4 regions of the Shinella sp. S4-D37 genome follow, and region 1 is predicted to be linked to each of the others. Evidence: riboswitches for the same ligand, from Rfam matches in the RefSeq annotation. Region 1 holds a riboswitch; each other region holds the start of a gene.
The links. Region 1 has a riboswitch for cobalamin ahead of bluB (5,6-dimethylbenzimidazole synthase). Riboswitches for the same ligand answer to the same signal wherever they lie in the genome.

Region 1 (5,845 bases):
AGTAGGTCGAGCGCCTCGACGATGCCGAACAGGCTGGCGACGGTCTCCTGCGCGTCGACCTGCACGATCTGGCGCAGGAGGCCGAGCGTGCCGTTCACGCTGACGGTGCCGGATTGCGGCACAAGCGTACCGGCGACGAGCTTCAGCAGCGTCGTCTTGCCGACGCCGTTGCGGCCGATGAGGCCGGCGCGCTCGGCGCCGAAGGTCAGGTCGAGATCGGAAAGAAGGGCGCGGCCGTCAGGCGTGGACCAGCGGATTTTGGAAAGGGTGATGGAATGCGGCATGGATACGGATTTCCCCGAGGACAAAACGAAGTCGGTTTGCGGTCGGGTCGAAATCCATGGTGCACCATCCGGTCGGCATTGCGTTGCCGGAAATCTAGGAACGAACCGGCCGCCTTGCAAGGGCGCAGGCCGGCTCGTCCGTTTTCAAAGGCTCAGGCCGAGGGCTGCTTCAGCCGCTTCGACCATTCGTCGGCCTTGCCCCGGCCGGCATCCTTCCAGGGCGAGCCCTTGAGGCCGAGCTTCGCGCGAAACCCCATGGCCGAGATGATCAGCCGGTTCATGCCGGAGGCGATGAAGGGCAGCGAGGCGATGTGCAGGCCGGTGAACGGCAGGAAGGGATTGCGGCGCAGCGAGCCGTAGATCTCGATGCGCGTCGTCGTCTTGTAGCTGGGGCTGCGGGCATGGAAGCCGTGCGTGTCGGCGACGATCAGCGTGTTCGCCTTCACCGTCATCTTGACCGGCTGGCCGTAGCCGAGCGCGGCAAGCTCGTCCGGCATGACGCGCAGCGAGCCGCGGGCGGAATACTTGTTCTCGATCGCATCGGCATTCTCGCTGATGCCGCGCTCCCAGGCGAGGCGCTGCGGCGTCATCTCGTGCGAGCCCGGCACATAGGCGAACGGGCCGTCCTCCTCGCCGACGTCGCGCAGGAAGAGCCACGCCTTGGCCGTCGGCTGGAACGTGTCGCTGTGCAGCGCGGTCTGCGGGTCGGTGGAGCCCTGCGTGATGACGGAGGGCAGCGCCATCACCACCTGCACGACGAGCAGCGGCTGGCCGGCATGGGACGAGACATAGCGCAGGAGATTGGTGACGCGCGGATCGTTGCGCGCCGCCTTGAAGCCCGGCAGGCTTTCCAGGTCGCTGTCGTCGATGATCGCGCGGCGCGTGACGGTGTCGCCCTGCAGCATGTCGTAGCGCTCGAAGTCGCGCTCGGCGATCTCGCGGGTGACCGCGGCGAACACGTCCGGCGACAGGAAATCCTCGATCTTCACGAAGCCGTTCTCGGCATATTGCCGGCGATGGTCCGGGGCGACGAGGTGCTCCAGCTTCCTGCGGCGCCAGGCGGCCATGCGCATGGCGAGCGACACGCGCTTCTCGTGCAGGCCCTTCCGGTTCAGCCATTTGCTGCCGATGATGGGATTGTCAGCGAAGGACTTTGCGCCGGACGCGAGCTGGAGCGCGTACCAGGGGCTGAGCAAGATGGAGGAGATCCGCATGAATACCTGCCTGCAAGGGCCGGTTTCCGCCAGGGGCGGATGCGCGGGCAAGGGCGCGGACCGGCTGTTGAGTTTGTCGAGAGTGCTACACCAAGGCCCAGGGGAGATCAATTGCGGGGCGCGGCCAAAAACATGAATATGAAAATCATATTTCCGGGAGCCGCGTTAATCACAAATGCGGGAGCACGTTGCGCTTCCCCCGCCACGGCCTATGATGGAAGCCTGACGCGGCCGGATTGCGGCCATCCACTCAAGGGATCGACGATTTGAAAGGGCGCCTTCGCCTCCTCCTTGCCATTGCGGCCGGCCTGCCGCTGCTTCTGTCGGGCGGCACGGCGGCGGCGGAGGTCTGCGAGCGCGTGCGGGCGGAGCTTGCCAACCTGCCGAAGGTGGTTGTCGACACCGCGAGCGCCCGCAAATATGCCGGCGCGATCGCCCGCCAGAACATCCAGCTTCGCAAGGCCAAAAGCGACCAGCGCCGCCTCGGCTGCTCGGGCGGCAGCATCATCGTCTTCGGCGGCGCGAATGCCGAGGCCTGCCACACGCTCGCGACCGTGATCGGCAAGATGGAGCGCAACCTCCAGATCCTCGACGGGAAGCGCCGCGAATTTGCCGGCGGCACCTCCTCGCAGGGCAAGCGCAACCGCCTTGCCGCCCTGCTGGAGACCAACGGCTGCAACGGCAAGGCGAAGGTCGTGCCCATCGCGGCGACCGAGACGCTGCGCACGCTCGACGAGAAGCGCACCCTGCCCCTCGGCACCGCGCCCGAGGGCAGCGAGCGCCTGCCATTGCGCACGCTCGGCGGCGGCAACGGCCACGGCAACCTGCGCACCGTCTGCGTGCGCACCTGCGACGGCGGGTTCTTCCCGATCTCGTCGGGCGCCACCCCGCTCGATTTCCGCCGCGACCAGAAGGTCTGCGCGATGATGTGCCCCGAGACGCAGACGGAGCTGTTCTACCAGTCGATGACGAGCGGCCAGGAAACCGAGCAGATGACCTCCACGGTCACCGGCCGGCCCTATTACGAAATGCCGAACGCCTTCTCCTACCGCACGCGCGACCTCTCCAAGCCCGGCGCCTGCGGCTGCAATCTCTCGGCCTATTACCAGGAGATGATCAAGCGCGAGAAGGCGCTGAAGGGCGACGATGCCGAGACGGCCCGTTCCGGCACGGGGGATGACGCCGACAGCGGCTCGATCACCACCATCCGCACCCTGCCGAAGAAGGAGGAGGCGCCGGTCAAGCTGCCGGCGCAGGTCGAGGAGCGCGACTACGACCCGGCCACCAGCAAGGTGCGCACGGTCGGCCCGGTCTTCCTGCCGGCCAACGAATCCGCCATCGATCTCGGCCGTCCGGTGGAGGCCGGCGTCAACTGACGCCCTCTTCCGGCCAGCGTTCCTCGAACACCAGGTCTTCCAGCGGCAGGCGCTGGCGCCAGCCCTTCACCGCCAGTTCCGGCTCGCTATAGAGCCGGTCGACGAAGCCGACGCAGAGCCAGGCGACGATCTCGACATGGACGGGGATGCCGAGGATCGCGCGGATGTCGCTGTCGTGGAAGATGCTGACCCAGCCGACGCCGACGCCCTCCGCCCGCGCCGCCAGCCACAGGTTCTGCACGGCGCAGACCGTGGAATAGACGTCCATGCGCGGATTGTGCGTGCGGCCGAGCACCACCGCGCCGCCGCGGGTCGGATCGCAGGTCACGCAGATCGACAGCGGCGCCTTCAGGATGCCCTCCAGCTTCAGCGCGCGGTATTGCGCCTGCCGCTCCCCTTCGAACATCGCCGCCGCCTCGCCATTGGCCTTCAGGAAGGCCGCATGCACCGCCCGCCGCGTCGCCTCGGCGCGCACCAGCAGAAAGTTCCACGGCTGCATGAAGCCGACCGAGGGGGCGTTGTGGGCGGCCTGCAGCAGGCGGCCGACGAGATCGTCCGGCAAGGGATCGGGCAGGAACTGGTCGCGCACGTCGCGGCGCGTCTCGATGGCACGGTAGACGGCCTGCCTTTCCGCACGGGAAAAGGCGCCGGCCCGGACGAGCGCGTGTCCGCTCTCCTTCGGATCGTGAAAACGCTCCGGCTCCGTCTTTCGCAATTCCGGACGCAAAGCCGCTTCGCACTTTTGCCGGAATTGCTCTTGGTCCAAGGGTTCGCTTCGCATCGTCATCTCCCCAACAACGCGTCACGACCTGCCGCCGTCCGCGCGGTTCGGTCTATCGTGCCAGGCCGGTCTTCTGACTTCGGGTCACGCGGCAGGCACCTGCCTTCCCGGTTGAACAACCAGTGGCAAAAGCCTGAATCGATTCAAGCTTTCATGGTGCGAGCCATCCCCGTCACAGCGTTGGGCACGTTCCGGACCTGGGCTTTTCGCCCGCACCGGATTCCCGATTCTCCCGCCGAAGCGGGCACCTGACGCGCAGGATATGCGCATGGCTTGCAGGCGCGATCAAGCCCGCCCGCGCCATGCATCGCCCTGGCTGCGCCTCACAGCGGCGCGTCCGGATGGGGCGAGCCGTCATAGGCGCCCCAGATCGACTGGTCGAAGCAGATGACCGAGCCGGTCATCAGGCCGGATTCCGCCGAGGAGAGATAGGCGCAGGCCCGCGCCACCTCGGCCGGATCGACCAGTCGCCCGAAGGGCTGGCTTGCCGCGGCCCTGGCCAGCCAGTCGTCGGCCGCGCCGTGGAATTCGCGCTGGATGCGGTCCTCGCCCTCCGAGGCCATCCAGCCGATATTGAGGCCGTTGACGCGGATGCGGTTGCGCAGCACGGCATAGGCCGTGTTCTTGGTCAGCGTCTCCAGCGCGCCCTTGGAGGCGCAATAGGCCGAGATGAAGGGCTGGCCGGCCTTGGCGGACATCGAGCCGATATTGACGATGGTGCCCTCGGTCTTCTCGCGCCGCATCACCCCTATCGCCTCCTGCATCAGGAAGAAGGGCGCGCGCACATTGACCGCGAACATGCGGTCGAAGAGTTCCGGGCTCGTGTCGAGGATGGTGCCGCGGTCGGTGATGGCGGCGGCGTTGACCAGCGCGTCCACCCGGCCGAAAGCCTTGTCGCAGGCGGCGATGACGGCGCGCGCATCCTCCACCGCGCCGAGGTCGGCCTTCACGTAGAGCGTCGCGACACCCGTCGCGCCGGAGATCTCCTTCGCCTTCGCCTCGCCCTTGGCGGCATTGCGCCCGCAGATGACGAGGCCCGCCGCGCCCCGCTCGGCAAAGAGCCGGGCGATCGTCGCGCCCAGTCCCTGCGTTCCTCCCGTGACGACGGCGATCTTGCCGTCCAGCCGCGCAGCCTCGCTCATGCCATGCCTCCTTTTGCAAACCGGCCGACGCGTCCTGCGGACCGCCCGTCGGCACCTTACGCATGTCCGCGAAGCAAAGCCTCTATCCGGCCGTCTTACAACTCATTTCTGGAGAGGGACGCCCGTGGCTCACGCCGCGCGCGCCGCACCGGCCGCGGCGACCGCCGCGCTGTCGATGTCGCCGGCATGGGCCGCCCGGTTGCGGCCGGCATTCTTCGCGGCATAGAGCGCCGCGTCCGCCATCACCATCACGTCGTGCAGGCTGCCGCCATGGTCCGGGAACTGGGCGATGCCCGCGCTGCCGCCGATCACCAGAAGCTGCCCGTCATGGGCGATCGGCATGCGCGCATCCCGCACGAGGCCCTCGGCGAGGTCGAGCAGCTCCTGCCGGCTGAAGGCGCCGGTGAGCAGCACGGAAAACTCGTCGCCGCCAAGCCGCGCGACCGAGCCGAGCGTGCCGATGCGGTCGGAAAAGCGCCGGGCGACGGCCTGCAGCACCGCGTCGCCCGCGGCATGCCCGTGCCGGTCGTTGACGGCCTTGAACCGGTCTAGGTCGAGCGCGAGGATGGCGAAGGGCTGGTTCTCGCCCTTGCGGATAGCGCGGCGCACCTCCTCGTCGAAGCCGCTGCGGTTCCTCAGGCTCGTCAGGGGATCGTGCCGCGCGAGGAAGGCATTCTGCGCCTCGCTGCGCTGCAGCGCCTTGACCAGCGCGGAAAACCGCATCGTGACGAAGAGCATGACGCCGGCGAAGACGAGTACGAATATCGCGATCTGCGGCAGCGCCGATTCCCAGACGAAGGCGCCCGGCATGTTCGGCCGCCAGGAGGCGACCATCGGATTGTAGGTGTCGGCGCCGACCGGCGTCATCACGAGGCCCGGTTCCTGCGTCACGATGGGCGAGAAGCCGAGATCGTGCACGCCGAGGCGCTCTTCGGTGTTGGCCAGCATCTTCTGCGAGACGGGCTTGACGGTGATCAGCAGCGTCGGCTGCAGCCGGCTTGCGGGAATGTAGAGCGATTTCGGAATGACCGCCTGCACGACCACGATG
Region 2 (5,845 bases), on a different contig from region 1:
GGTCGTCGTCTTCAATCGTGCCCCACGTAGACCGTTTGTACTGCATCCCCCTGAAGAGCCGCTCTATCACAATGTCATCATTCGCTCGCGGGATCAGGGCCGTTCGTGGAGCGCTCCTCTGGTGGTTCCCGATTACAACCGGTCTGGCACCGAATGTGCCGGGCTTACCGTGTTGTCCGATGGCCGCTTGATGCTCAATCAATGGCAATTCGAATGGCTACCCTTAGAAAAGGCCCGACGGCGCATCGATCAGGCGGGCCTCACCTACCCCAAGGCATTCATGAAGGGCTGGCAGCTCTCCCCCGAGCACACCGCCGAAAATATGCCACCGGAAATGTTCGAGCATGTTGCTCCGTGGGTCCGCGGCGGCGGTCGTACCTTCGTCCATTTTTCCGACGATTGCGGGATGACTTTCGGTGACGAGGTTGAAATCGACACATCGCCGCGAACCGGCGGCTACGGAATGCGCGGTGCCGTCGAACTTCACGATGGCAGGATTCTCCTGCCCCTGAGCGACGTTCCCAACTACCGCCAGGTTTTTTCCGTTGAAAGCATTGACGCCGGTAGAAGCTGGTATCCGCCCGCGGCGATCGCTCATGGCGACGCGCATGAATTCGAAGAGCCCGCATTGTTGGCGTGTAGGTCGGGAAAGTTGCTTCTTGTTCTCAGGGACAATGCGACACGCTCCCTTCATCAGGCGGAATCGATGAATGGCGGTCTGTCCTGGACTGCACCGGTTCCCCTGCCGATCAAAGGCTACCCGGCCCACTTACTGCAGCTCCATGACGGTCGAATTCTGATGACGTATGGTTGGCGTTTTCCCGATTTCGGAATTAGGGCCGTATTGTCGAATGACGAGGGAAAGTCCTGGGATATCGCCAGGACGTTCTGCATTCGCGGTGCGATGCCAAACAAGAACCTCGGCTACCCTGCGACCATTGCTACGGAAGAGGGGGGCTTTTTCACAGTTTATTACGGCGAGGACCCAAGCGGCGTGACCGGTATCCACGGCACCTCCTGGGATATCGCAAGATAACCCTGCGGGCGATGTCATGTTGATTCTCCTGAGCGCGCCTGGACGACTTCCGGCTGGGAATGTGCAGGCGGGCTGAATGGATGGAGCGGCTGCCTCTCTACCGGTGACCTGCGTCGAACGGATCGCGATGGCGAACCGGCAGTCCGGCCAGCGCAATCATATGAGCGCAAAATGGTCCAGACTGTGGGAAATGCCATGCATCCCTTGACCCAACTTTAGGCCGCCGATAAGCTTGGCCACGGAATAGGTTCCGTCAGCATGACGGATGAAAAGGGAACACGGTGAGGACTACCCATCAGGGGCCGAAACCGTGACTGCCCCCGCAACTGTAACCGCCGAGCTTGCCTCATGATGCCACTGCGCGAACGCGCGGGAAGGCGGGACAAGCGATGACGCGGAAGTCAGGAGACCTGCCTGTGCCGGTCACCCATGCCAGGATACGGGGAGTGTCCGGGCGCGGCCGTCCGTAGCGGTGACATTGTCGAAGATGTCGCCGCGTCGATGGACGGTTTATGGAAGCGTCAGCTCTCCGGAAATCCTCACTCGCCCGCGGTTGGTAACCGTGCAGGGATCAGCCTGCCGTGGGGGAAATATGAAGACCTATCTGGCAGGGGCTTCCCTGCTTGCGATCGTATGGTGTCAGCCCGTCCTGGCGCAGGATCAGCCAGCAACCGAAACGCCGACCATGCTCGACGAGATCGTGATTGCCGACGGTCTCACCTCGGTGGAACTCAGAAAGTCCGGTCGCGCCGTCACCGTCATCACCGGCAAAGAGATCGAGAAGAACCAGGTTCGCTACGTGGCGGATGCGCTTCGGTTCGTGCCGGGTTTTGCCGTATCGCAGACAGGGCCCTACGGTGGCCTGACGCAGGTGCGCGTGCGCGGCGCGGAAGGCAATCAAGTGCTTGTCGTCATCGACGGCGTCGAGGTCAATGACAATGGCCAGGGCGAATTCGACTTCGGCAGCCTGCTTGCCGACGATATCGATCGCATCGAGATCCTGCGTGGCCCGCAGAGCACCTTCTGGGGCGCCAACGCCATGTCCGGCGTCATCAACATCACCACAAAAAAAGGCGAGCGCAACTCAACCAAATCCACGGCCCGGACAGAAGTCGGTACGGATGGCACGGTGATGGGCGCGCTCTCCACACGCGGCGGCGGCGAAAATTTCGACTATTCGCTCGCCGGCGTCCTGCGCCGTTCGGAAGGTTTCAACATTTCCGACATCGGGAAGGAAGACGACGGCGACCGCAACGGCACGCTGAACGGGAAATTCACCGTAGATCTGTCGCCCGATACAGTGGTGGACGGCACGCTGCGCTACGTCAACCGCCGCAGCGATCTGGATCCGCAGCACTACGACACCGCAATGACATATGATGCGGACGATTACATGAAAAGCCGGGAGTTCTTCGGCTCGATCGGCCTTACCAACACCGCGCACGACGGCGCGCTGACACAGAAGGCACGCTTTTCCGGCAACGACATCCATCGCTTCAACCACTCCGAGGACTTCGGCGACAGCTGGAACGACGGCAACCGCTACAACGCGACCTACCAGGCCTCCTATCGCTACGACGCGCTGGAAAATCAGGTCAATCAGGTGACCGCCGGCTACGAATGGCAGCGCGAGACCTTCTCGCCCTCGCATCTTGCCGAGACCTTCAGCCGCATCGCCCATTCGCTGATCGGCGAATATCGCGGTGAGTTCTTCGACCAGTTCTATCTCAACGCCGGCGCCCGGCAGGACTGGAACGACGCCTTCTCGGATGCCGCGACCTGGACGGTGAGCGCCGCCTGGCAGATCCCGGAAGCGGAAACGCGGCTCCATGCCTCCATCGGCACGGCCGTGACCAACCCCACCTTCTACGAGCAGTTCGGCTATATCCCCGGCACGTTCAGGGGCAACCCGAACCTCAAGCCGGAGGAAAGCCTCGGCTGGGACGTCGGCGTGGAGAAAAGCTTCTTCGACGGCGGCCTCGTCGTCGACGTCACCTATTTCAACCAGAACCTCGAAAACGAGATCGCCACGGTCTACAATCCCGACTTCACGTCGACGCCGGTCAATCGCAACGGCGAAAGCCGCCGGCAGGGCGTCGAGGTTTCCGCGACCGTCGATTTCTTCAACGGCTTCACGATGGGGGGCGCCTATACCTATACCGACGCGAGCGAGCAGACGGTGGCCGGCGGGCCGCGCCTTGCGGAAGTGCGCCGCCCGCGCCATACGGGCTCGCTGAACGCGGCCTATCTGTTCCATGACGACCGGGCGCGCGTCTTCGCCGAGGCGGTATTCAACGGCAAGATGGAGGATGCGGTCTTCGCCACCTTCGTTCCGCCGCGCGTCACGCTCGGCGGCTACACGGTCGTCAATGTCGGCGGCAGCTTCAAGGTCAACGAGACGATGGAGATCTTCGGCCGGATCGACAACCTGTTCGACCGCGACTACCAGGAAGTCTACGGCTTCAACACGCCGGGTCTCACGGCCTTCGCCGGCATGAAGGCGACCTTCTGATGGGCGGCAGGCGTTGGCATGCGATGATCCTTGCCGGCCTCCTCTGGCCGGTCCCGGCCGTCCGTGCCGACGCCCTTCCCGGGCGGGTCGTGTCGATGAACGTCTGCACGGACCAGCTGGCCATGCTCGTCGCGCGGCCCGGCCAGCTTGTCTCGGTCTCCTATCTGGCGCGCGACGCCGGCACCTCGGCCATGGCGGAGGAAGCCCGTGCCTATGCCGTCAATCACGGGCTGGCGGAGGAAATCTTCCTGATGAAGCCCGACCTCGTGCTCGCGGGCACCTACTCGACGCGCACAACCGTCTCGCTATTGCGCCGGCTCGGCTTCCGCGTCGAGGAATTCCCACCCGAAGCGTCCCTCGACGAGGTTCGTGCGAACCTTGCCCGCATGGGCGACCTGCTTGGCAATCCCGAGCGGGCGAAGGCGCTGGTTGCCGGCATGGATGCGCAGATCGAGGCGCTCGCAGTCAGCGAGACGCCGCGGCTGCGCACGGCTCTCTATTTCGCCAACGGCTACACGGCCGGTTCCGGCACGCTCGTCTCCGAAGTGGTGAAACGCGCCGGCCTCGACAACATTGCTGAGACGCTGGGCATGGCGGGAACCGCCCGCCTGCCGCTGGAATTGCTTGTGCTCTCCAACCCCGAACTGATGGCCGGCGGTCGCTCGGAGGCCGAAGGGCCTGCTCTCGCCGAGCAGAACTTTGCCCATCCGGCCTATCGCGCGCTCGTTTCCGCCATCGCCGAGGCGCCGCTCGAAAACCGGCTGACCGTCTGTGGCGGGCCGTTCACCCTTGAGGCCGCCCGTATGCTCCAGGACGCCGCGCGCCGGACTAAGGAAACAGCGCCATGACGATCCACTCCCATTACCGCACCACCATTGCTGTCCTGGCGGCGGTGACCCTCGCACTCTTTCTCCTCTCGCTCACCATCGGTCCGGCCGATGTCAGCTTTTCCGACAGCTTTCGCGCGCTCTTCGGTGGCGGCGAAGAGTTGCTGGTTCTGGTGATGCGCGAAATCCGCCTGCCCCGCGCCGTGCTCGGCTTGCTGGTCGGCGCGACGCTCGGCCTTTCCGGGGCGGCGCTGCAGGGGTATCTGCGCAATCCACTGGCCGAACCGGGGCTGATCGGCGTCAGCGCCTCGGCTTCGCTTGGCGCCGTCATCGCCATCTATACCGGCCTTTCCGCGCTTTTCGTGCTCGCTCTGCCGCTCATGGCGCTCGCGGGCGCGATGCTGGCCGTTCTCGTCCTCACCGCAATGGCGGGTGGGAATGGACGGCCTCTGGTCGTCATTCTCACCGGCATCGCCATTTCCAGTCTTGCCGGCGCGACGACCTCGCTGGTGCTGAACCTCTCGCCCAATCCCTTCGCGGCAATGGAAATCATGTTCTGGATGCTCGGCTCTCTCACCGACCGCTCGATGCCCCATGTCTGGCTAATGCTGCCCTTTACGGCGATCGGCTGGCTGCTGCTGCTTCGCCTCGGCCGGGCGCTCGATGCGCTCGCCCTCGGCCCCGACGCCGCTGCGAGCATGGGTGTCGATCTCAGGCGCGTGCAATGGCTTGCGATCGTCGGCACGGCACTCTCGGTTGGGGCCGCTACCGCGGTTTCGGGCGCCATCGGCTTCGTCGGCCTCGTCGTGCCGCATGTGCTGCGTCCCCTCGTCGGTTCACAACCGTCACGACTTCTGCCGGCAAGCGCGCTGGGCGGTGCTGCCCTGCTGCTTGCCGCCGACATTCTCGTGCGTGTCATCGCGCCGGATCGCGACATCAAGCTCGGCGTGCTGACGGCTGTCGTCGGCGCACCGTTCTTCTTCTGGCTCGTCTGGTCGCACAGGAGGACCGCGCTGTGAGCGTTCTCACCGTCGCAAACCTGTCAGCGACGCTTTCTGGCAAGCGGGTCGTGGACGGCGTGTCGCTTGTGGTCGGCAAAGGCAGCGTCACCGGCCTCATCGGCCCGAACGGTGCCGGCAAATCGACGTTCCTGCGCGCCTGCCTCGGCCTTGTCCCGGCAAGCGGCACCCTCCATCTCGACGGCGTCAATCTTACCGCTCTCAAGCCATCCGAGCGAGCTCGCCACCTCGCCTACCTGCCACAAGAACGTGAGACCGCCTGGGCGATGAGCGTAGAGGCCGTGGTGGCGCTCGGGCGGCTGCCGCATCACGCGCGCTTCGCCGCGCCCTCGCAGCGCGACGAAGCAGCGATCGAGGCAGCGCTCGTGCGCATGGACCTCATCCCCTTCCGCCACCGCGCCGTCACCAGCCTTTCCGGCGGCGAGCGGGCACGCGTCCTCATTGCCCGGGC
Region 3 (5,845 bases), 120 kb from region 1:
ACATAGGCGCGGTAGAAGCAGATGGCGGCGGTGGGGGCGTGCTCCTCCGAGGGAGGTACGGCACCCGCCAGCGCCCGCCACGTCTCGATGTCCACAACACCCCGCCCCGGCCACCAGATGCCGGCCTTTTCCAGCAGTGTGGCCGGTTCCGGCCTGTCGCCGCCGAAGACCAGGGCATCGGCATAGGCGAGGAAGCGGTCCGCATTGTCGGCGCCGCCCTCGTTGAGATAGGCCCAGAGGGTCTGGCGGTCGGTGTCGTCTATGCGGTTGAAGGGGACGAGGCCCTCGTCCGGCCGGTCGTCGCCGGGCAGCGCCACGAGCCGAATGCCGTTCGCCACCGCCGTCGCCAGCAGCGCTTCCAGCACGTAGCGGAAATAGCTGGCGCCGCCGAGGGCGCGGATGACGATGAGCTTCGCGTGCCGGGCGGTGCGCTCGACATAGGTATCGACCGACATCGGATGGGACAGCGTGGCGAGGCTGGCGAGCCGCAGCCGCGTTTGCGTGTCGCGCGCGCGATGGGCGGCGGCGATGGCGGCAAGCTCCGTGTCGGCGGCGGAGAGGAAGAGGATGTCGCCGGGCGTCTGCCCAAGGTCGATCGCCTCCCTGCCGTCGGCGATGGTGCCCTTCTGCGCTAGGAGAAGATGCATGCGGCGCCTCCCCTCCCGGCACGCCGCGAACGGGCTTGCCGGGCCGAAAACATCGAAGAAGGGAACCGCCGCATGCTCATGCCGAAACTCACACCGCCGCGGCGATGGCCGCGCGCACCGCGGCTTCGTCCATGTCGTGCAGGCCGATGACGACGAGGCGGGTGCCGCGGGTCTCGCCGGGGGCCCAGGCGCGCTCGAAATAGTGGTCGATGCGGCTGCCGACGGCCTGGACGAGCAGGCGCAGCGGCTTGCCGGGCACGTCGGCGAAACCCTTGACGCGCAGCACGTCATGGGTGGCGATCACGCCCTTGAGGCGTTCGATGAAGGCGGCCGGCTCGGCGATGGCCGGCAGGTCCACGACGAAGCTGTCGAACTCGTCATGGTCGTGCTCCTCACCGTTCTCGTGCTCCATCTCGTGGTGCGACTTGCGGTTGGCGATGTCGTCCTCCGTGCCGACGCCGAGGCCGAGCAGCACGGCGGCGGCGACCTCGCCGTTCCTCGCCTCGATCATCGTGGGCTTGCGGGCGGTGCGGGAGGCGACCTCGTCGCGCACGGCCTTGAGGCCCTCGGCGTCGATCAGGTCGGTCTTGTTGAGCACGATGAGGTCGGCGGCGGTGAGCTGGTCCTCGAACAGCTCCTCCAGCGGGCTTTCATGGTCGAGGTTCTCGTCCGTAACACGCAGCGCATCCACCTTGTCGTGGTCGTCGGCAAAGCGGCCGGCGGCGACGGCGGCACTGTCGACGACGGTCACGACGCCGTCCACCGTCACCTGCGTCTTGATCTCCGGCCAGTTGAAGGCGGCGACGAGCGGCTGCGGCAGGGCAAGGCCCGAGGTCTCGATGACGATGTGGTCGGGACGGTTCTCCCGCTCTAGGAGCTTCGTCATGGTGGGGATGAAATCATCGGCGACGGTGCAGCAGATGCAGCCGTTGGTAAGCTCGATGATGTCGTCCTCGGTGCAGGCTTCCGCGCCGCAACCCTTCAGGACGTCGCCGTCGACGCCGAGATCGCCGAACTCGTTGATGATGAGCGCGATGCGTTTTCCTCCGGCATTCTGCAGGAGGTTGCGGATCAGCGTCGTCTTGCCCGCGCCGAGGAAGCCGGTGATGACGGTGGCGGGGATCTTCTGTTGCAGCATGGCTCAACCCTTCATTTTCAGCGGCAATCCGGCCGCGATGAAATAGACTTCAGGCACGAGGGCGGCGACCTTCTGGTGCAGCCGCCCGGCATGGTCGCGGAATTCGCGCGCCATGCGGTTTTCCGGCACGATGCCGAGGCCGACCTCGTTGGAGACGAGGACGATGCGGCCGGGCGCCTGCCGGATGGCGTCCAGGAGGCTGGAGGATTCGGCGGCGATATCCCGCTCTTCCAGCATCAGGTTCGTCATCCACAGCGTCAGGCAATCGACGAGCACGGCCCGGTCGGCCCGCGCCACGGCGCGTATGCGCGCGGCGAGCGCCAGCGGCTCCTCATGCGTCTGCCAGCCCTCGCCGCGATCCTCGCGGTGCTTTGCAATGCGGGCGCGCATCTCGTCGTCGAAGGCGCGGCCGGTGGCGATATAGTGACGCGAGAGGCCGGTCTTGGCGACCAGCCTCTCGGCAAAAGCGGATTTTCCGGAACGCGCACCGCCCAGAACCAGGACGGCTCCGGGCGATGTCAGCGTCATATCAGGCGGCCTTGGCGATCTTCTCGTTGGCAAAGCCGAGCGAGAGGCCGAGCACGATCCAGAAGAACAGGGTCGTGGCAAGGGCGGCAACGGCGAATTCCGCGCCGAGCACGGCCGGAACGCTGCTGGAAATGTCGCCCGGCTGCGGTGCGCCATAAACCTGCGGCGCCGCGATCAGCACGATACCGACGATCTTGGCGACGATATTCGGCTTGAGGAACAGCAGGTAGAGGCCGGCCGCCGACAGGATGACGGTCGCGATCCACCAGACCTGGCGGTCGCCGAGATCGGCGGCGGGAAAGCCCGGAAGCTCCGGCGGCAGGCCGATGGCCGGCAGCATGTGCACGGCAAGCCAGCCGGCAGCCCCCCAGAGCGCCCCGTTCGCCACCGTGATCGGATGGCCGGAAACGAGGCTGAAGCCGGCGAGCAACAGGCCGAAGCCGGCGCCCGTGACGAGGTTGGCAAGGAGCGTTCCGGAGAACCGGCTCATGCCGAACATGATGCCGCCCTCCTCGTGGTCCTCGCCGTCATGGGCATAGGCGACGGAGACCGGCGAGAGCGCCGAGGCCATGTCGAGGATGACGGCGCCGAGCGAGGAATGATCCTGCGTCTGGGCAGCGCCTTCGGTGCCGGGTGTCGTGCCTTCGGTTGCGGGCGCGGCTTCGTCGCCGCCCTCGAATTCCTCGGCATGCAGGATGAGCGGCACGACTCGGGCCTCCTGGGCGGCCGTCATGAGCACGCCGGAGAACAGCCCGGCCACCAGGGCGGCCAGGAGATAACGAACGATCATGTCAAAAATCCTTAGTGGCAGGGAAAGCCGTAGGAGTGACGCGTATCGTGCGCCGTATCGTGCAACACGGCGGAATTCGCAAGGCCCGCGCCGAACACCAGGAAGGCGCCGAGCACGAGAGCGAAAACACCGGCGACGAGACGATCGTTTGCCGATAGGGTAACAGAAGACGTAGTCGAAACAGCCATGACAACCTCCGTGCAGGCAGCGGGGAAACCTCCCCAGGTCGGACGAAATGCCCTTACATTGGCTGGCAGGTCTCCTGGCTCGCAGCGTCCGGCGTTCAAAACGCCTGCGGGTCACCCTCGCCTTCCCAGGCTGCGGCATCACGAAAAGGCGGACGATTCGTAGAGAAAGAGGCGTCCCACCCCGGTTTATCGCAATGCCACCCAGTGGCTTTTCCGGCTGGTCCCCACGGCGCGGCCGACGGCACCATTGCCCCGTTCCGCGCAGATCCTCCCATCCGGATGAGCGTCCCTCGCCACTCTACAGTCGCGGGGTCGGCCGTGATTGCAGCGCCCTGATTGGGTCCGCCGCGTCACATTCCCATTTACTCCCCGATCCGTTTCCGGATCCGGGAACCATCCAATATGCTGGATGATTATGCTTCCACCCCTGCGAAGTCAATCGACCGGCAGCGTCATCGCCTGTGCCGAAACCGCCGCCGGGCCGTCGCAATCTCAATAGCCGGGAATGATCACCACGCCGCCGCCGTTGTAATAGCCGTCGTCGCGGTAGTAGCGCTCGTAATAGCCGTCGACCGGACCTTCGAGCATGTCATAGTCCTGCCGGTAGCGGCGCTGGCGATCCTGCCCGGCCTCGGCATATTGCGCGGCCTGGCGAAGGGCGCGGTACTGCTGGCGGGAGAGGTAGCCGTCGGCGCGGTAGCCCGACGCGCCCTGCCAGGCGGCGATCGCGGCGCGGCTGCGCGCGCCGAAGACGCCGTCGACGCCATAGGTGTTGAAGCCGAGCATGCTCAGCCAGCGCTGGGCCTGCGCCCGGATCGCGCGGTCCATATAGGCCTCGCGGCGATCGACCGCCGGCTGCTCCGCCTTGCGTTCGGTCTCCACGACGGCCGCTTTGCCGTCCGTCTTCGGCTTCGCCTCCTGCCGGGCCGTATTCGCCAGCGCCGAAAGGCGCGCACGCGCATCCGCGACGAAACGACCGTCCGGATATTCGTCGAGATAGGCGCGGAAGGCCTTTTCCGAGCCCTCCAGCACGGCTTTCTGGAACGTCTCCTCCTCGCGCTTTTCCGCGTCGGCGGCCTCTTCGACGGCAAGGCCGCGGTTCTTCCTGTCGGCCTCCTGCGTGTCGTCCTCGCGGGCAGCCGCGGTGTCCTTCGCCGCACGCTCGGCAGCGGCCGCTTCCTCGGCGCGCTTTTCGGCCTCCTCGGCAAGGCGGGCCGCTTCCGCCGCCTTGGCCTTCGCGTCGGCGGCGGCCCTGGCGGCCTCCGCCTTCAGCCGTTCCACCTCGGAGGCCTTCTCTTCCGCAAGCTTGCGGGCGGCGGCCGCCTCCTCTTCGATCCGTGCCTTCTCGGCCGCGGCGGCCTTTTCCGATTCGATGCGCTTGGCCTCGGCTTCGCGCCGGGCGGCGGCTTCCTCTTCGGCCCGCGCCTTTTCCGTCGCGGCGGCCTCTTCGGCCTTCAGGCGGGCAGCCTCTTCCGTCCTGGCCTTGTCCGCGGCAGCCGCGGCCTCCGCCTTCAGCCGTTCTGCCTCGGCAGCCTGCTCTTCAGCCAGCTTTCGGGCAGCCGCCTCCTTCTCTTCCGTCTCGGCCTTCAGGCGCGCCGCCTCTTCGACGCGCGCCTTTTCCGCCGCGGCGGCTTCCACGCGTGCCTTCTCCTCGGCCGCGGTCTTCTCCTCTGCAAGCTTGCGCGCCGCGGCCGCTTCTTCCGCCTTCTTCGCGTCCGCTTCCGCCTTCAGGCGCGCCGCCTCGGCATCGGCCTTCGCCTTTTCTACTTCCGCAGCCTTCTGCGCCTCCTCTTCGGCCTTGAGGCGCGCGGCTTCCGCATCGGCCCTGGCCTTTTCCGCCTCCGCCGTCTTCCGCGCCTCTTCCTCGGCCTTCAGGCGTGCGGCTTCCGCGTCGGCCTTGGCTTTCTCGGCCTCGGCGGTCTTGCGGGCCTCCTCCTCGGCTTTCGCCTTCTCAGCGGCGGCCTCGTCGGCCCTGGCCTTGGCGTCCGCCTCGGCCTGCTCGGAGGCGTCCGTCGCCGGCTTCGCCTTGGCGGCAGCCTGCAATTCCGCGATGCGCAGGCGCGCCATGGAGGCGAAGGTGCCGTTCGGATATTGCTTCAGATAGCCTTCGTACTGCGCGACGTCGCTTCCGGCCGAAACCTTCTGCCAGAGCGAGAATTCCTCTTCCCAGCGTTTTCCGGCGCTGCCGGCCTCCTTGCCGGTGGCGGCCTGCGCGAAGGCGACGGCCGGCTGGCCGGCGAGCGACAGCCCGACGATGCCGGCAAGGCCGAGCCGCACCAGAACGGAGCGTGCGAGAGGTCCAGAACCCATATATTCCACCCTTTCGGATCGCGCGAAGGCGCCAGCGCCCGGCGATCCCGGGCGGATTTCCATCACTCCTCGCACCGAATTCTGGCGCAACTTTGGTGCGGCAGGCCGGCGGCGGAGGAACCCGATAGCTGTACGTTTCAGGCGGGCGGTTTAATCAGCCCCGGCTTAAAAGACCGTCGAGCCAGCGCGGGTCGAGAACCGCCTCCAGCTCCGCCGCCACGCCGTCGAGCGCCGCATCGACGCT
Region 4 (5,845 bases), on a different contig from region 1:
ACCCTGCCGAGACGAACAGGTATTTTTCCGCCGGATAGCGCACTAAGGAGAAGTCGCCGAGCGGGCCGAAGGCCTTCAGCTTCATGCCGGGGCGCAGGTTGTCGAACATCCAGCGGGTGCCGATCGAATTCCTCTGCGCTTTCACCGTCACGGCCACGGAGAACGGCCGCGACGGCGTCGAGGACAGCGTGTAGGTGCGCATGACCGGTTCCTCTTCCGAGACCAGCAGTTCCAGCGTGACGAACTGGCCCGGCAAATAGCGGAACCAGTTCTTGTGGTCGGAACTGAAGGTGAAGGTCATCACGTCGGCCGTTTCCACGGTGGCGGCGATGCATTCGAGTAGGTTATGGCGGTCATGCCACGGATGAAGCTCATCGAAGTGACGGAACGGGGCAATTGTCGTCATATCACGCCACTCGGGACATCGGTTTCTTGTTGCCCAGGCGATCGATCATGAAGTTCGAATACCATTCGACAAACTGCATGACGCCGCCTTCGTCCTCCGGTGAATAGGGGCCGGGCCGGTAGGCCGGTGAGCGGATGCCGAAGGCGTTTTCCTCGACGATCCGGCGGTCTTGATCGTTGGTCTCGGTCCAGACATGGGTGAGTTCGTCGAGACGGTAGTCGATGCCCTCGACGGCATCCTTGTTGACCAGCCATTTCGTCGTGACCTGCGTCAATTCGGGGCCGAGCGGCAGCACGCGGAAGGTGATGGCGTGGTCGGCCAGCACATGGTTCCACGTCGTCGGATAGTGGAAGAGCAGCAGCGTGCCGATATGGTTTTCCAGGACGTCGTTGGAGAGCGGACGTGCGACGGCGCGGGCACCCGACATGGTGTAGCTCTCGGCCTCCTGGATGAGCGGCATGCGCGCGGCGCGAAACTGCCCGGTCGGCGACATGCGGAACTCGCTCGGCAGGCCGGATGCCTCGCACTTCGCCCAGTGCTCGGCGATGACCGGATCGTCCTTGGCCCCCTGCACGCCCGTGGCGCTCGGCGCTTCCGGATAGGTGCGGCAGAGTTCGGGATGGTTGGCGGCGCAGTGATAGCACTCGCGGTTGTTTTCCCAGACGAGCTTCCAGTTGCCCTTCTCGACGATCGTGCTTTCGAAGGCGACCTTGGTCTCGCCGAGGCGGTGGCGGGCGAGATAGGGCTCGACCATGCCACGGAAGGCGGAGAAATCCGGGGCCTCGTCGGCAAGGCAGATGAAGATGTACCCGCCGACGGTCTCGCAGTGGATTTGCTTCAGGCTGTGCTGCGTCCTGTCGAAATCCTCGGCCATGTGGCGGGCGAAGAGCAGCGAGCCGTCGAGTTCGTAGGTCCACTGGTGGTAGGGACAGACAAGCTTGGCCGACGAGCCCTTGTGCTGCGTGCAGACGCGCGAGCCGCGGTGGCGGCAGGAATTATGCAGCGCCCGGACCGTACCGGAGCGGTCGCGGGTGACGACCACGGGATAATCGCCGATCTGCACGGTGAAATAGTTGCCCGCCCTCGGGATCTCGCAGTCATGGCCGATGAACAGCCAGTCACGATACCAGATCGTCTCGAGGTCGAGCCTGTAGTGGTCGGGGTCGATGTAGAAGGCCTGTTCGAGGCTGTGGCCTTCACGCCGGTTCCTGAGTTTGTGGAGAACGTCGCTGCGAATGTCCATTGTCCTGATCCCAAAGGGACTGTTGGATGGAATCGCGCTCCGGCATGCCCGTATCGGGCATGCCGTCGCCCGATCGCCCACCGCAATCAGTCGTTTCATGTCATCTCGGGCTGGTTTCCGGACTTCAGAGCCGTCCCTTAGGACCATCGACGCCTTCCCAGGTGGACAAACCCAGTGGCATTCGTCGACGTTGCGCTCTGCTACCGTTGCGGGGGCAGCGCCGGACTTTCACCGGCTTCCCAATTATCCGCATTGCGACCGAGCAATGCGGCACCCAAGACAAGGAGAACATACTTCACTCTCGAAGGATTTTGGCGATCCCTAACGACATTCGCCGCGTCGCATTTCGAACAGTGCGCCTCATTTCCCCTGGCTGTGGGGAAGCCGTTGATAATCGATCATAGCCATTGACGCATTTCTTGGCTCGTCTACTATATCTTGTGTTCGAGGTTCCTTCGATTCGAAAATGTCGAAGGCTAAGACGGGAATCCGGGGCGACCATGATGGTCGTGAATATCCGGAGCTGCCCCCGCAACTGTAAGCGGCGAGCATTCGTTCGACAGAGCCACTGGGGCGCAAATGCCTTGGGAAGGCGGACGGATGCCGCGACCCGCAAGCCAGGAGACCTGCCTCGCACATGAACGTCCACGGGCGGGGTGTCCGGCAGGCGAGCGTTGGGTTGCGGAATGATGCCGCCCCGCCGTCTCCCTTGATGCCCCGCGAAAATGTCTCGGGGTGAAGTCATGTCGATCCTGTTTCCAGTTCCTGCGCGCGAGTAACGGCGCCCGGCCGTCGCCACGGCGGTCGTCCATCTATTTCAGCTCATCGAACGGTTGTCGGCGGATGACCGAGCGATCTCCCATGCCCGATTGCCCGATCACGAGGAAGCCATGTCCATCACCGTCTATTCCAAGCCCGCCTGCGTCCAGTGCACCGCGACTACCCGCGCACTTGATCGTCAGGGCATCGACTACAGCGTCGTCGACATTTCCGAGGATGCCGATGCGTTCGCGCTCGTCCAAGGCCTCGGCTATCGCCAGGTTCCCGTCGTCATTGCCGGCGAGCAGCATTGGGCGGGCTTCCGTCCGGATATGATCAGTGCGCTCGCCTGAGCCGGCGCAATGGCGGGACTCGTCTACTTTTCCAGCCGGTCGGAAAACACCCACCGCTTCGTGGAGAGGCTCGGCGTCGAGGCCCAGCGCCTGCCCGTCGATGCCACCGAGGAGCCGCCGGAGGTCGAAGAGCCCTTCGTGCTGGTTTCGCCGACCTATGGCGGAGGCGGTGAGAAGGGAGCGGTGCCGAAACCGGTCATCCGCTTCCTCAACAACCCGCGCAACCGAAACCTGATCCGCGGCGTGATCGCGGCGGGCAACACAAATTTCGGCACCGGATATGCCGTCGCGGGCACCATCATCGCCGCGAAATGCGCCGTGCCGTTCCTCTATCGCTTCGAATTGCTCGGGACGGATGAGGATGTCGACAACGTCAGACAGGGACTGGAACGATTTTGGACACGATGACGATCGAGAAGCCGGCCAAGACGCCGGAAATCACGGCGCTGGACTATCATGCGCTGAATGCCATGCTGAACCTCTACGACGAGGATGGAAAAATCCAGCTCGACAAGGACCGGCAGGCGGCCAAGCAATATTTCCTCCAGCACGTCAACCAGAACACCGTGTTCTTCCACAACCTCAGGGAAAAACTCGATTACCTGGTGACGGAGGGCTATTATGAGCAGGACGTGCTCGACCAGTATGCCTTCAATTTCGTGCGCGATCTCTTCGATCACGCCTACGGGAAAAAATTCCGCTTCCCGACCTTCCTCGGCGCCTTCAAATATTACACGTCCTATACGCTGAAGACCTTCGACGGGAAACGCTATCTGGAGCGCTACGAGGACCGCGTCTGCATGGTGGCGCTGACGCTGGCGCGCGGCGACGAGGCGCTTGCCCGCGATCTTGTGGATGAAATCATCTCCGGCCGCTTCCAGCCGGCGACGCCGACCTTCCTCAATGCCGGCAAGAAGCAGCGCGGCGAGCTCGTCTCCTGCTTCCTTCTGCGCGTGGAGGACAACATGGAGAGCATCGGCCGCTCCATCAATTCGGCGCTCCAGCTTTCCAAGCGCGGCGGCGGCGTCGCGCTGTCGCTGACCAATCTTCGCGAGATGGGCGCGCCGATCAAGCAGATCGAGAACCAGTCCTCCGGCGTCATCCCGGTGATGAAGCTCCTGGAAGATTCGTTCTCGTATGCCAACCAGCTCGGCGCGCGGCAGGGGGCCGGCGCGGTCTATCTCCACGCCCACCACCCGGACATCATGCGCTTCCTCGACACCAAGCGCGAGAATGCGGATGAGAAGATCCGCATCAAGACGCTGTCGCTCGGCGTCGTGATCCCGGACATCACCTTCGAGCTCGCCAGGAACAACGAGGACATGTACCTCTTCTCGCCCCACGACGTGGAACGCGTCTACGGCGTGCCCTTCACCGAGATCTCGGTGACGGAGAAGTACCGCGAGATGGTCGAGGACGGCCGCATCCGCAAGAAGAAGATCAAGGCGCGCGACTTCTTCCAGATCATCGCCGAGATCCAGTTCGAGTCGGGCTATCCCTACCTCATGTTCGAGGACACGGTGAATCGGGCGAACCCGATCGCCGGCCGCATCACCATGAGCAATCTGTGCTCGGAAATCCTGCAGGTGAGCGAGGCGAGCGCGTTCAACGACGACCTCTCCTATGCGAAGATGGGCAAGGACATCTCCTGCAATCTCGGCTCGCTCAACATCGCGGCCGCGATGGACTCACCGGATTTCGGCCAGACGATCGAGACCGCGATTCGCGCGCTGACGGCCGTCTCGGAGATGAGCCACATCTCCTCGGTCCCCTCCGTCGAAAAGGGCAACGACGACAGCCACGCCATCGGCCTCGGCCAGATGAACCTGCATGGCTATCTCGCCCGCGAGCGCATCTTCTACGGTTCGGAAGAAGGCATCGACTTCACCAACATCTATTTCTACACGGTGACCTATCACGCGGTCCGCGCCTCGAACCGGCTGGCGGTCGAGAAGGGCGTGAGCTTCAAGGGTTTCGAGAACTCGCAATACGCCTCGGGCGAGTATTTCGACAGATATACGGAAGCCGAATGGCGGCCGGCGACGGAGAAGGTGCGCGGTATCTTCGAAGAGGCCGGCATCCATATCCCGACACAGGAGGACTGGCAGGCGCTGAAGAAAGCCGTCATGGACGGCGGCCTCTACAACCAGAACCTCCAGGCCGTGCCGCCGACCGGGTCGATCTCCTACATCAACCACTCGACCTCCTCGATCCACCCGATCGTCTCGAAGATCGAGATCCGAAAGGAAGGCAAGATCGGCCGCGTCTACTATCCGGCCGCTTATCTGACCAACGACAATCTCGACTATTACCAGGATGCCTACGAGATCGGCCCGGAGAAGATCATCGACACCTACGCGGCGGCGACGCAGCATGTCGACCAGGGCCTGTCGCTGACGCTGTTCTTCCGTGACACGGCGACGACGCGCGACATCAACCGGGCGCAGATCTACGCCTGGAAGAAGGGCATCAAGACTATCTACTACATCCGCCTTCGCCAGATGGCGCTGTCCGGCACGGAAGTGCAGGGCTGTGTCTCCTGCGCCCTCTGATATCCGGTGACCGACATGAACATCCAAGTGAAGACCAAGGCCCCGAAGGCCGCCAGCGCCATCCGCGCCATCAACTGGAACCGCATCGACGACGACAAGGACCTCGAGGTCTGGAACCGCCTGACCGGTAATTTCTGGCTGCCGGAAAAGGTGCCGCTCTCCAACGACATTCCGTCCTGGGCGGCCTTGAAGCCGGAGGAGCAGAAGCTCACCATCCGCGTCTTCACCGGCCTCACCCTGCTCGACACGATCCAGAACGGCGTCGGCGCGGTGACGCTGATGGCCGATTCCGTCACGCCGCACGAGGAGGCGGTGCTGTCCAACATCTCCTTCATGGAGGCGGTGCACGCGCGCTCCTATTCCTCGATCTTCTCGACGCTCTGCCTGACGCCGGATGTGGACGATGCCTATCGCTGGTCGGAGGAGAACGAGTTCCTGCAGAAGAAGTCCGCGCTGATCCTGGAGCAGTATGGGTCCGGCGATCCTTTGAAGAAGAAGGTCGCCTCCGTCTTCCTCGAAAGCTTCCTGTTCT

Region 2: another riboswitch for cobalamin. It lies ahead of AB3G45_RS29165 (TonB-dependent receptor plug domain-containing protein); the one in region 1 lies ahead of bluB (5,6-dimethylbenzimidazole synthase).
Region 3: another riboswitch for cobalamin. It lies ahead of AB3G45_RS14465 (CbtB-domain containing protein); the one in region 1 lies ahead of bluB (5,6-dimethylbenzimidazole synthase).
Region 4: another riboswitch for cobalamin. It lies ahead of AB3G45_RS01430 (aromatic ring-hydroxylating dioxygenase subunit alpha); the one in region 1 lies ahead of bluB (5,6-dimethylbenzimidazole synthase).

Annotation. Positions count from the first base shown of each region.
Region 1 covers NZ_JBFNXL010000005.1:1,566,201-1,572,045, reverse strand. Annotated here, with positions in the region: gene AB3G45_RS15035 (ABC-F family ATP-binding cassette domain-containing protein) at 1-284, opposite strand, end outside; gene AB3G45_RS15030 (phytanoyl-CoA dioxygenase family protein) at 437-1,498, opposite strand; gene AB3G45_RS15025 (DUF2865 domain-containing protein) at 1,765-2,874, shown strand; gene bluB (5,6-dimethylbenzimidazole synthase) at 2,867-3,601, opposite strand; cobalamin riboswitch at 3,701-3,922, opposite strand; gene AB3G45_RS15015 (SDR family oxidoreductase) at 3,979-4,797, opposite strand; gene AB3G45_RS15010 (GGDEF domain-containing protein) at 4,927-5,845, opposite strand, start outside.
Region 2 covers NZ_JBFNXL010000010.1:9,307-15,151, reverse strand. Annotated here, with positions in the region: gene AB3G45_RS29170 (sialidase family protein) at 1-1,036, shown strand, start outside; cobalamin riboswitch at 1,265-1,469, shown strand; gene AB3G45_RS29165 (TonB-dependent receptor plug domain-containing protein) at 1,629-3,548, shown strand; gene AB3G45_RS29160 (ABC transporter substrate-binding protein) at 3,548-4,396, shown strand; gene AB3G45_RS29155 (FecCD family ABC transporter permease) at 4,393-5,394, shown strand; gene AB3G45_RS29150 (ABC transporter ATP-binding protein) at 5,391-5,845, shown strand, end outside.
Region 3 covers NZ_JBFNXL010000005.1:1,450,638-1,456,482, reverse strand. Annotated here, with positions in the region: gene cobN (cobaltochelatase subunit CobN) at 1-647, opposite strand, end outside; gene cobW (cobalamin biosynthesis protein CobW) at 736-1,785, opposite strand; gene cobU (bifunctional adenosylcobinamide kinase/adenosylcobinamide-phosphate guanylyltransferase) at 1,789-2,313, opposite strand; gene AB3G45_RS14470 (CbtA family protein) at 2,315-3,103, opposite strand; gene AB3G45_RS14465 (CbtB-domain containing protein) at 3,115-3,291, opposite strand; cobalamin riboswitch at 3,338-3,704, opposite strand; gene AB3G45_RS14460 (peptidoglycan-binding protein) at 3,784-5,601, opposite strand; gene AB3G45_RS14455 (cobyric acid synthase) at 5,756-5,845, opposite strand, start outside.
Region 4 covers NZ_JBFNXL010000001.1:306,165-312,009, forward strand. Annotated here, with positions in the region: gene AB3G45_RS01425 (2Fe-2S iron-sulfur cluster-binding protein) at 1-406, opposite strand, end outside; gene AB3G45_RS01430 (aromatic ring-hydroxylating dioxygenase subunit alpha) at 408-1,649, opposite strand; cobalamin riboswitch at 1,740-1,942, opposite strand; cobalamin riboswitch at 2,080-2,298, shown strand; gene nrdH (glutaredoxin-like protein NrdH) at 2,540-2,761, shown strand; gene nrdI (class Ib ribonucleoside-diphosphate reductase assembly flavoprotein NrdI) at 2,771-3,169, shown strand; gene nrdE (class 1b ribonucleoside-diphosphate reductase subunit alpha) at 3,166-5,313, shown strand; gene nrdF (class 1b ribonucleoside-diphosphate reductase subunit beta) at 5,329-5,845, shown strand, end outside.